DNA from 2 places in the Kitasatospora sp. NPDC004745 genome. Region 1 is predicted to be linked to the other one. Evidence: riboswitches for the same ligand, from Rfam matches in the RefSeq annotation. Region 1 holds a riboswitch; the other holds the start of a gene.
What was found. A riboswitch is a leader RNA that binds a small molecule or an ion and turns the genes downstream of it on or off. The one in region 1 is predicted to bind cyclic di-AMP.
Positions count from the first base shown of each region.

Region 2: it holds a riboswitch for cyclic di-AMP, as region 1 does, so the genes downstream of both, ACFYUY_RS25165 (peptidoglycan DD-metalloendopeptidase family protein) here and ACFYUY_RS06070 (NlpC/P60 family protein) in region 1, are expected to answer to the same signal.

Region 1 covers NZ_JBIALK010000002.1:543,716-548,094, reverse strand. Annotated here, with positions in the region: gene ACFYUY_RS06075 (NlpC/P60 family protein) at 16-1,062, opposite strand; gene ACFYUY_RS06070 (NlpC/P60 family protein) at 1,291-2,433, opposite strand; cyclic di-AMP (ydaO/yuaA leader) riboswitch at 2,444-2,597, opposite strand; gene ACFYUY_RS06065 (NlpC/P60 family protein) at 2,944-3,981, opposite strand; gene ACFYUY_RS06060 (NYN domain-containing protein) at 4,180-4,379, opposite strand, start outside.
Region 2 covers NZ_JBIALK010000017.1:35,346-39,724, forward strand. Annotated here, with positions in the region: gene ACFYUY_RS25160 (MFS transporter) at 1-1,110, opposite strand, end outside; cyclic di-AMP (ydaO/yuaA leader) riboswitch at 1,423-1,606, shown strand; gene ACFYUY_RS25165 (peptidoglycan DD-metalloendopeptidase family protein) at 1,609-2,610, shown strand; gene ACFYUY_RS25170 (DUF2470 domain-containing protein) at 2,976-3,695, opposite strand; gene ACFYUY_RS25175 (RidA family protein) at 3,841-4,248, opposite strand; gene ACFYUY_RS25180 (IclR family transcriptional regulator) at 4,275-4,379, opposite strand, start outside.

The DNA.
Region 1 (4,379 bases):
CGGACGGCGGCGGGCTCAGAGCCGGACCACCCCGGCGACCGGCATCGCGTTGACGCTCTCGTAGCGGACCTTGGCGCCCGGGTACGGGGCGTGCACGATCACCCCGCCGCCGGCGTACATCCCGACGTGGTGCATGTCCCGGTAGAAGATCACCAGGTCTCCCGGCCGCGCTTCGGAGAGGCTGACCCGCTGGCCGGCGTACGCCTGGGCCTGCGAGGTTCGCGGCAGGGTCACTCCGGCCTGCCGCCAGCTGTAGTACATCAGACCGGAGCAGTCGAAGGCGCGCGGCCCGGTGGAGCCGTAGACGTAGGGCGAGCCGATCATCCGCACCGCGGCGGCCAGTGCGGCCGCCCCGCGCTCGGAGGCGGGCGGGGCGCTGCCGAGGTCCAGCCGGTCGGTGCCACGGGTGGCCCGCTGCTCGGCGTCCCTGGCGTCCTGGGCGGCCAGCCGGGCGCGCTCGGCGGCGCCCAGGCTGTTGAGCAGCCGCTGCGCCTTGGCGAGCCGCTGCTGGACCTGCTGCTTGCCCTCGGCGAGCGAGCGGCGGGCCTGTTCCAGTTCGGCGAGCTTGCCGGAGGTCTCGGTGCGGCGCTGGTCGAGCCGGCGCTGGCGGGTGACCAGCTCGTGCAGGGTCTCCTGCTGCCGCTCGGCGGCCTGGTCCAGGGTGCGGGCCCGGGTCAGGTAGCCCTCGGGGTCGGTGGAGAGCATCAGCTGGACGGTCTGCGCCAGGCCGCCGCCGCGGTACTCGGCGCCGGCCACGCTCGCCAGGTCGCCGCGCAGCTGGTTGAGCTGTTCCTGGCCGACGGCGATCTCGCCCTGGAGGACGGTCGTCTCGCCCTGGAGGCGCTGCTGGGCCTCCAGCGCGGCGTTGTACCGCTCGGACGCCTGCTCGGCCTCGTCGTAGAGCTGTTCGACCTGCGCCTTGACGTCCTTGCGGCTGGGCGGCTCGGGCGCCCCGGGGGCGGCCTGGGCACTGCCGCCGGTCGTGACGCCCAGGGCGGTGGTGGCGGCCGCGGTCAGCACCAGCGCACGGGCGAGCAGTTGGGAACGGCGGTGCACGGGCATGGCGGCGGCGGCTCCAGTCCTGCGGCACGGCCCCGCCGCCGCACCCGGTGGGCGGTCCTGGAAGCGGGAGTCCGGTGGCAGACGTTAGCGAGTCCGGGCAAGCGAGTCCAAACCCCTCCGGACCCGAATATTCGACCACCAATCGGACATCCGTCCGTGCCCGATGGAAAAGCCGCAGGCCCGGCCCTCCGTGACGGAGGGCCGGGCCCGGGTGCTCCGGAGTGGGGATCAGACCCGCACGATGGAGGCCAGCGGCATGTTGGAGACCGCCTCGTAGCGCACCGACGCACCCGGCTTGGGCGCGTGCAGCACCTGGCCGTTGCCGGCGTAGATCCCCACGTGGTGGGCGTCGCTGTAGAAGATGAGCAGGTCGCCGGGCTGCGCCTGGGAGAGGTCGCTGCCGATCCGGGTGCCGGCACCGGCCTGCTCCTGCGAGGTCCGCGGGAGCGACACGCCGGCCTGGTTGAACGCCCAGACCATCAGGCCCGAGCAGTCGAACGAGCTGGGGCCGGTGGCGCCGTAGACGTACGGCGAGCCGACCTTGGTGGCGGCGATGGACAGCGCCGCGGCACCGCGGGAGCTGCCGGCGGCGACCGGCTTGGGGGCGGGCGCCGAGGTGGTCGGGGCGCTCAGGTCGGTGCGGTTGCTGTCCCGCGAGGAGCGGTCGGCGGCCTGCTGCGCGGCCTGCTGCTGGGCGGCCTTCGCGGCGGCGTCGGCCTTGGCCTTGGCCTCGGCGGCGGCCTTCTCCTCGGCCGCGCGGAGCGCCTGACGCTCCTGCTCGGTCAGCGTGTTGAGGAGGTCCTGCGCGGCCTTGAGCTTGCCCTGGACCTCGTCCTTGGCGGCCTTCAGCTGCTGAGTGGTGGTCTCCATCTCGGCGAGCTTGCCCTGGGCCTCGGTGCGCACCTGGTCGAGCTTGCGCTGCTCGTCCTGGAGCTGCTTCAGCTGCCCCTTCTGGGTGTCACCGGCCTGGTTCAGCGTGCCGGCCTGGTTGAGGAAGTTGTCCGGGCTCGCGGAGAACATCAGCTGGACGGTCTGGGATATGCCGCCGTTGCGGTACTGCTCGCCGGCGATCTCGGCCAGGCCGCCCTGCAGGTCGGTCACCTGCGCCTGCTGCCGCGCCACCTGGTCCTGCAGGCCGGTGACCTGCTTCTGCAGCTCCTGCTGCTTCTCCTGGGCGGCGTTGAGCTTCTCGGTGGCGACCTCGGCCTGCTCGTTGAGCTGGTCGACCTGCTCCTTGACCTGGTCCTTGGTCGGCTGCGGGTCGGCGTGGGCGCCGGACTGCGCGGACAGCGCGACCGCCGCGGCGGCGACACCGGTCAGGATCGACACCCGGGCGCGGCCGGCGGGCTTGGGACGACGATGGGACGCCACGAAGGCGGGCTCCTTCTTCCTACGTCCGCCTACCGGGTGAGCTGACGGGTTCGGGCCGGAAGCGGGCCCTACGGCGCCTCACGGCCGTTCCACCGGCCGACCTGACGCCGATTCACCCCGGAGGAACGTGGTTCCCCGGCTCCGCTCCACAGCGCCCCCGACCACTGGGCTCCCCGCCGGGCGACCCTTCGGCCTGCCCCGCTGCTTCGCGAACTCGACGGAAACCACCGCCGCCACCCTGGCTGGGCGATCGACAGTGCGGTGGTTCGAGGCACGACCCTAGTAACTGAACCGTGATCCGTTCAAATCCTTGTCAGAAAAAAGATGGAAGAAGACCCAAGTTCATTTGTGAATATGACCGATGGTGATCACCACCGCACGCAAAGCTGATCGGCTTTCACCGCAAGGCCGTTCAGGAACCCGGGGCGCGCAGAAATCCGAACGCCACCCCCGGTCGGGAGTGGCGGGGATCACAGGGCCGGCGACGGCCCCGCGGTGGCTGTCCCGCCGTCAGACCCGGCGGATGGTGTTGATCGGCATCGCGTCGGCCTTCATCACCTTCACCACGTCACCGGTGTGCGGGGCGTGCACCACCATGCCGTTGCCGATGTACATCCCGACGTGGTGCCGGTCGCTGCCGTAGATCACCAGGTCGCCCGGCTGGGCCTGGTCCAGCGAGGGCACCCGGGTGCCGACGTTGCCCTGCTCCTGCGAGGTGCGCGGCAGCGAGACGCCGGCCTGGGCGTACGACCAGACCATCAGGCCCGAGCAGTCGAAGGTGGTCGAGCCGGTGGCGCCCCAGACGTACGGCGAACCCTGCTTGCTCATCGCCTTGGCGACGGCCACGGCCGCGTACCCGCTCGCGGGCGGCAGGCTGCTGAGGTCGACCCGGTCCGCGCCGCGCGAGGCCCGGTCGTCCTGCGCCTGCTGGGCGCGCAGCGCGGCCCGCTCGGAGGCGCTGAGCGAGTTCAGCAGGTCCTGGGCGGCCTTGAGCTTCTGGTTGACGTCCGACTTGGCCTGGTTCAGGTCCTTGGTCGTGGAGTCCAGCGAGGCCAGCACGGCGGCGGCCTCGGCCTTCTCCTGGTCCAGCCGGCGCTGCTGGTCCAGCAGCCCCTTGAGCGCCTCGGCCTGGCTGGTGCTGGCCTGCTGGACGCTGGAGGCCTTGTCCAGGTACCCGGACGGGTCGGAGGAGAGCATCAGCTGGACGGACGGGTCGATGCCGCCGGTGCGGTACTGCTCGCCCGCCACCTCGGCCAGGCCCGTCTGCAGCTGGGTCATCTGCTCCTGGCTGCGGGCCACCTGGTCCTGCAGCTGGTCGGCCTGCTTGCGGAGCTGGTCGGACCGCTCCTTGGCGCCGTTGTACTTCTCGGCCGCCTGCTCCTGCTCCTGCTGGAGCTGGTCGATCTGCGCCTTGACGTCCGTCTTGTTCGGCTGGGGCGCGGCGTGCGCGGCCACCTGGGCGGAGAGGGCGACCGCGGTCGCAGCAGCAGCGGTGAGCACGGAGACCCGCGCGCGGCTCGGCTGCTTGGGACGGCGGTGGGAGGCCAAGGACCGGCTCCTTCTTCCATCGGCCTCACCCGATCAGGTGAGAATCCGGAAAATAGGTTTGACGCCAGACCCTAGTGAAGATCCAAGGGATTTTCCACTCCCCCGATGGCGTGAACTCCACCCTCCCGCTGACTTCACGAGATCCCCACACCACCCCGAACCGGTCGCTGACCAGCCGTCATCCCGCCCGGGCGGGGTTCAGGGCCGCGCCAGGCGGTTCAGCAGCAGCACCGACGCCACCGGGCGTGCGCCCGCCTTCCGCACGCCCTCGGCCACCTCGCGGTCGGTGGACACCACCACCACCGGACGGCCCTGCGGCTCGGCCCGCACCAGACGCCGGATCAGCTCGTCCGCCGTCTCGCCGGTCCGGCTGAACCGCACCCGCACCCCGCGCGGTG
Region 2 (4,379 bases), on a different contig from region 1:
CGTCACGGCCGGCAGCACGTCGGCCCAGTAGGTGGAGCCGGCGCCGATGCGCAGCATCAGCAGCACCCCGGCGGCGCACAACAGCGGCCCGACGGTCAGCGGGATCCGCGGGCCGATCCGCTTGCCCAGCCGCCCGGCGCGCGCCGAGAACGTGAGCATCAGCACGGTGATCGGGACCAGGGCGAGGCCGGAGACCAGCGGGGAGAAGCCCGAGACGATCTGCAGCTGCACGACCAGCAGGAAGAACACCCCGCTGAACGCCGCGTAGACGCACAGGGTGACCAGGTTCACGGCGGTGAACAGCCGGGAGGAGAAGAGGCCGAGCGGCAGCATCGGCTCGGCGGCGCGGCGTTCGACCGTGAGGAAGGCCGCGCCGAGCACCAGCCCGACCGCTCCGGCGAACCAGACCGCGGGGGAGAGGCCCTCCCCGGCGGCGGTCAACGCGTAGGTGAGCGCACCGAGGGCGAGCGCGGCGAGCAGCGCACCGAGGACGTCGAAGCGACCGGTGGCGCTCTCGTCCCGGCTCTCCGGGACGTGCCGGGCGCCGACCGCGACGACGGCGGCCGCCAGCGGCAGGTTGAGCAGGAAGATCCACCGCCAGCCGGGGCCGTCCACCAGCCAGCCGCCGAGGAACGGGCCGACCGCCGCCGACACGCCGCCGAGCCCCGACCACAGGCCGACCGCCGCCGAGCGGTCCTCCGGGTGGAAGACGGCCTGCAGCATGGCGAGCGAACCGGGGGTGAGCAGCGCGCCGCCGATGCCCTGCACGGCGCGGGCCGCGACCAGCACCTGGATGGTGGGGGCGGCGGCGCAGGCCGCCGAGGCGGCGGCGAACCAGACCACCCCGATCAGGAACACCCGGCGCCGGCCGTACCGGTCGCCGAGCGCGCCGCCGAGCAGGATCAGCCCGGCGAGCGTCAGCAGATAGGCGTTCAGGGTCCATTGCAGGGAGGCGAGGGAGGCACCGAGGTCGGTGCCGATCCGGGGCAGCGCGACGTTCACCACGGTGCCGTCGAGCATCGCCATGCTGGAGCCGAGCACGGTTGCCAGGAGTACCCAGCGTCCCTGCGCGGTGCCCAGGCGCAGGGTGCCGGCCGCGGAGGTGGCCACGGCCCGATCCTGCGCCCCGCGGGGCCCGCGTGACAAGGGTCACCGGGGGGTGTGTCGACGGTGTGCGGTGCGTGAGCGAACGGTCGCGCAGCGGTGGCGGGATCGGCGCAGCGTCGTGGATCAGTGGCGCCGGGTGAATGGATTGTGCACGCACGGTGCAGCCGATCATTCGGAGTGTCACGGCCCCGGCGGGGATGGTTGTCCGTTCAAGAGATCGACATTGCTTCACCCGGACGGATGGGTTTTAGTTCAGCGACCGCCCGGCCAGTCCGGACGGATCCGCCGGGTGGAACGCCGAATCCTGCCGCTGCCCGGTGGTTCGAACTGAACTCTGTACGGCAGGAGCGGGGGACCCACAGGTAAGTCGCCGGACCGGGATCGGCACGCGCTTCGCGTACCGGATCCCAGGGCCGGCTTGGGGTGAAGCCGCGCATGCGGCCGGGCAACTCCAGCCCGAACCCGACAGCTCACCTCGCAGGCGTCGGAGAGGAAACTTCCATGCCTGCTCAGGCTCGTCGTATCGCCCTGCCCCGCGCCGCCCGCATCGGCATCGCCACCGCGGTCACCGGGGTCTCCTTCGCCCTTCCGCTCGTGGCCGCCGTGAGCGCCCAGGCGCACACCGCCCCGGCCGCCCCGGCCGCGCAGAGCTCCACCTGGACCGGCGCCACCAGCGTCGACGCCAAGCCGGCCGCCCCGGCCGCCGCTCCCGTCACCGCCCCGGCCCAGGCCGAGAGCTACCGCGTCGTCAGCGGTGACACCCTGTCGAAGATCGCCGACGCCAAGCACGTCGACGGTGGCTGGCAGGCGCTGTACGAGCACAACCGCTCGGTCGTCGGCGGCAACCCGAACCTGATCTTCCCGGGTCAGCACCTCTCGATCGCCGGCCACGCCGCGCCGTCCGCGGACGCCGCCCCGGCGAAGCCCGCCGCCCCGGCCGCCCCGGCCAAGCCCGCCGCCCCGGCCAAGCCGAAGGCCCAGGTGCAGGCCAAGACCGAGGCCGCCAAGCCGTCCGCCCCGGTCCAGACCCAGGTGCAGACCGCGGCCCCGAAGCCGGCCGCCGCCGTCACCGCCGCCCCGGCCGCCGCCAGCACCTCGGGCTTCGTCGCCCCGCTGGCCAACCCGAAGCTGGGCACCGCCTACGGCGTGGCCGGTTCGATGTGGGCCTCCGGCCACCACACCGGCCAGGACTTCGTCGCCTCCACCGGCACCCCGCTGCGCGCCGTCGCCAACGGCGTCGTGGTGAAGGCCGGCAACGGTGGCGCCTACGGCAACGAGGTCGAGATCAAGCTCGCCGACGGCCACTACGCCGAGTACGCGCACCTCTCCTCGATCGGCGTGTCGATCGGTCAGGCCGTCACCGTCGGCCAGCAGATCGGCCTCTCCGGTGCGACCGGCAACGTGACCGGCCCGCACCTGCACTTCGAGATCCGCACCGGCTCCGAGTACGGCTCGGACATCGACCCGGTCGCCTACCTGCGGGCGCACGGCGTCGCTCTCTGACCCTGACGGGTCGAGGGCCCGGTCCCGCCGGACGGGCCCTTCGGGACTACCGCTGATGCGGGGCGAAACGATCCTCCGGGATGGTCATGTCGGGTGACCGCTCGACCGGGTGATCGCCGCAACGGCGGACATGGGCGCGGGACACGCCCAGGCCGGCCCGGCTCGCGAGACCTCCCTCGCGAGCCGGGCCGGCCGCTGCCGTTTCCGCCGCCGTTCCCGGGGGCGTTCCCGGTGCGTCTCCGCTTCCGGCGCCGGCGCGCGCAACGGGCGGACGGCGCCGGGGGTGTGACGTCGGCCCCGGGGGCGTCCGCCGCCTGCCGCCTGTCGGGTGCCGTTCGCCGGGTGCCGTTCGCCGGGCTGCGGGTTCAGAGCCGGTGGACGGGCAGGCCCTGCTCCGCGGCGTTCAGCAGCTCGTGCACCCGCTGGCCGAACTCCTCGGTGTCGGCGACGGGTTCGGGGAAGACCAGGCGGACGTCGCGGTGGCCGTGCGGGTGGTCCAGGCGCAGCACCAGGCCGTGCCGGTCCAGGGCGAGCGGCCGGACGTCCGGCCGCCCGGCGAGCAGCGCCGGGTCGAGCAGCCGGGTGAGGACGGCGACGGCGTCCGCGTGGTCGTCGGCGAGGTGGGTGAGCAGTGCGGCCTCGTACCGGGCCAGCGGGTCGGGCGCGGCGTGGGCGAGGTCGGCGGCGGTGAGGGCGCCGGTGCCGTACGGGGTGGACAGGACGGCGTGGGCGACGTCCACGCGCAGGTGGACGCTGATGCCGTCGTCGGCGAGGTGGGCCAGGTGCAGCCGGCCGGCCAGGGTGAGGCGGGCGCGGATCCGGTCGCGGACGGCGACGGGGGAGACGTCGGTGACGTCGAGCACGACCGCGAGGCCGTCGGTCTCGCGCGCGGCGGCGGTGGAGAGCGGGGAGCCGAGCGGGGCGCGCAGGCGCAGCCGGGAGCCGTGGACGGAGACCGGGGTGTCCAGGTCGTGGTGCTCGCCGAGGGCGCGGACGGTGAGCGAGGAGGTCGCGGCGAGGAGGCTGTGGACCCGTTCGGCGGTGGTGGGCTCGGGCACCGGGGCGTCGTCGGTGGGCAGACTCATGACGGACCTCCAGTTGGTTAGGTGAGCCTAACCTAATCACCGTGGGAGGGTGTGGCAAGTGCCGCCCCGTCCGCGCCGTCCGAGCGGTGCGCGGAAGGGCCCGGACGCGCGGGGCGTCCGGGCCCTTCCGTCCGGGCGGCGGCGCTCAGCCGATCACGGCCTGGGCGTCGATCTCGACCAGCATCGGCTCCTGCGGCAGCTCGACGAAGACCGTCGTCCGGCAGGGCTTCACCCCGCCGGGCTTCACGTTCTCCTCGATGAACTCCGCGTAGACCTCGTTCATCAGCGGGAAGTCGGCCCGCTGCGTGAGGTAGACCCGGAACATCACCACGTCCTCGATGGTCGCGCCACCGGCCTCGACGATCGCCTTGACGTTCTCCAGCGTGCGCCGGGTCTGGGCCCGCACGTCGCCGCGGTACAGGTACTCGCCGGTCGCCGGGTCCTGCGGGCCCTGGCCGGAGACCTGGAGGATCGGGCCCTTGCGGACGCCCTGGGAGAACGTCCAGGCGGGCGCGGGGGCGCCGTCGGTGCGGATCTCGGTCTTGTCGGTCATCGGCTTCCTCGTGTTCTGGCGGTCGGTCAGGTACGGTCCGGGCGGCCGCAGTCGGCCGAGACGGCGCGGGCGGTGGCGAGCAGCTGCGGGAGGAGGTCCAGCACCTGCTCGTAGGGCAGCACGACGTCCGG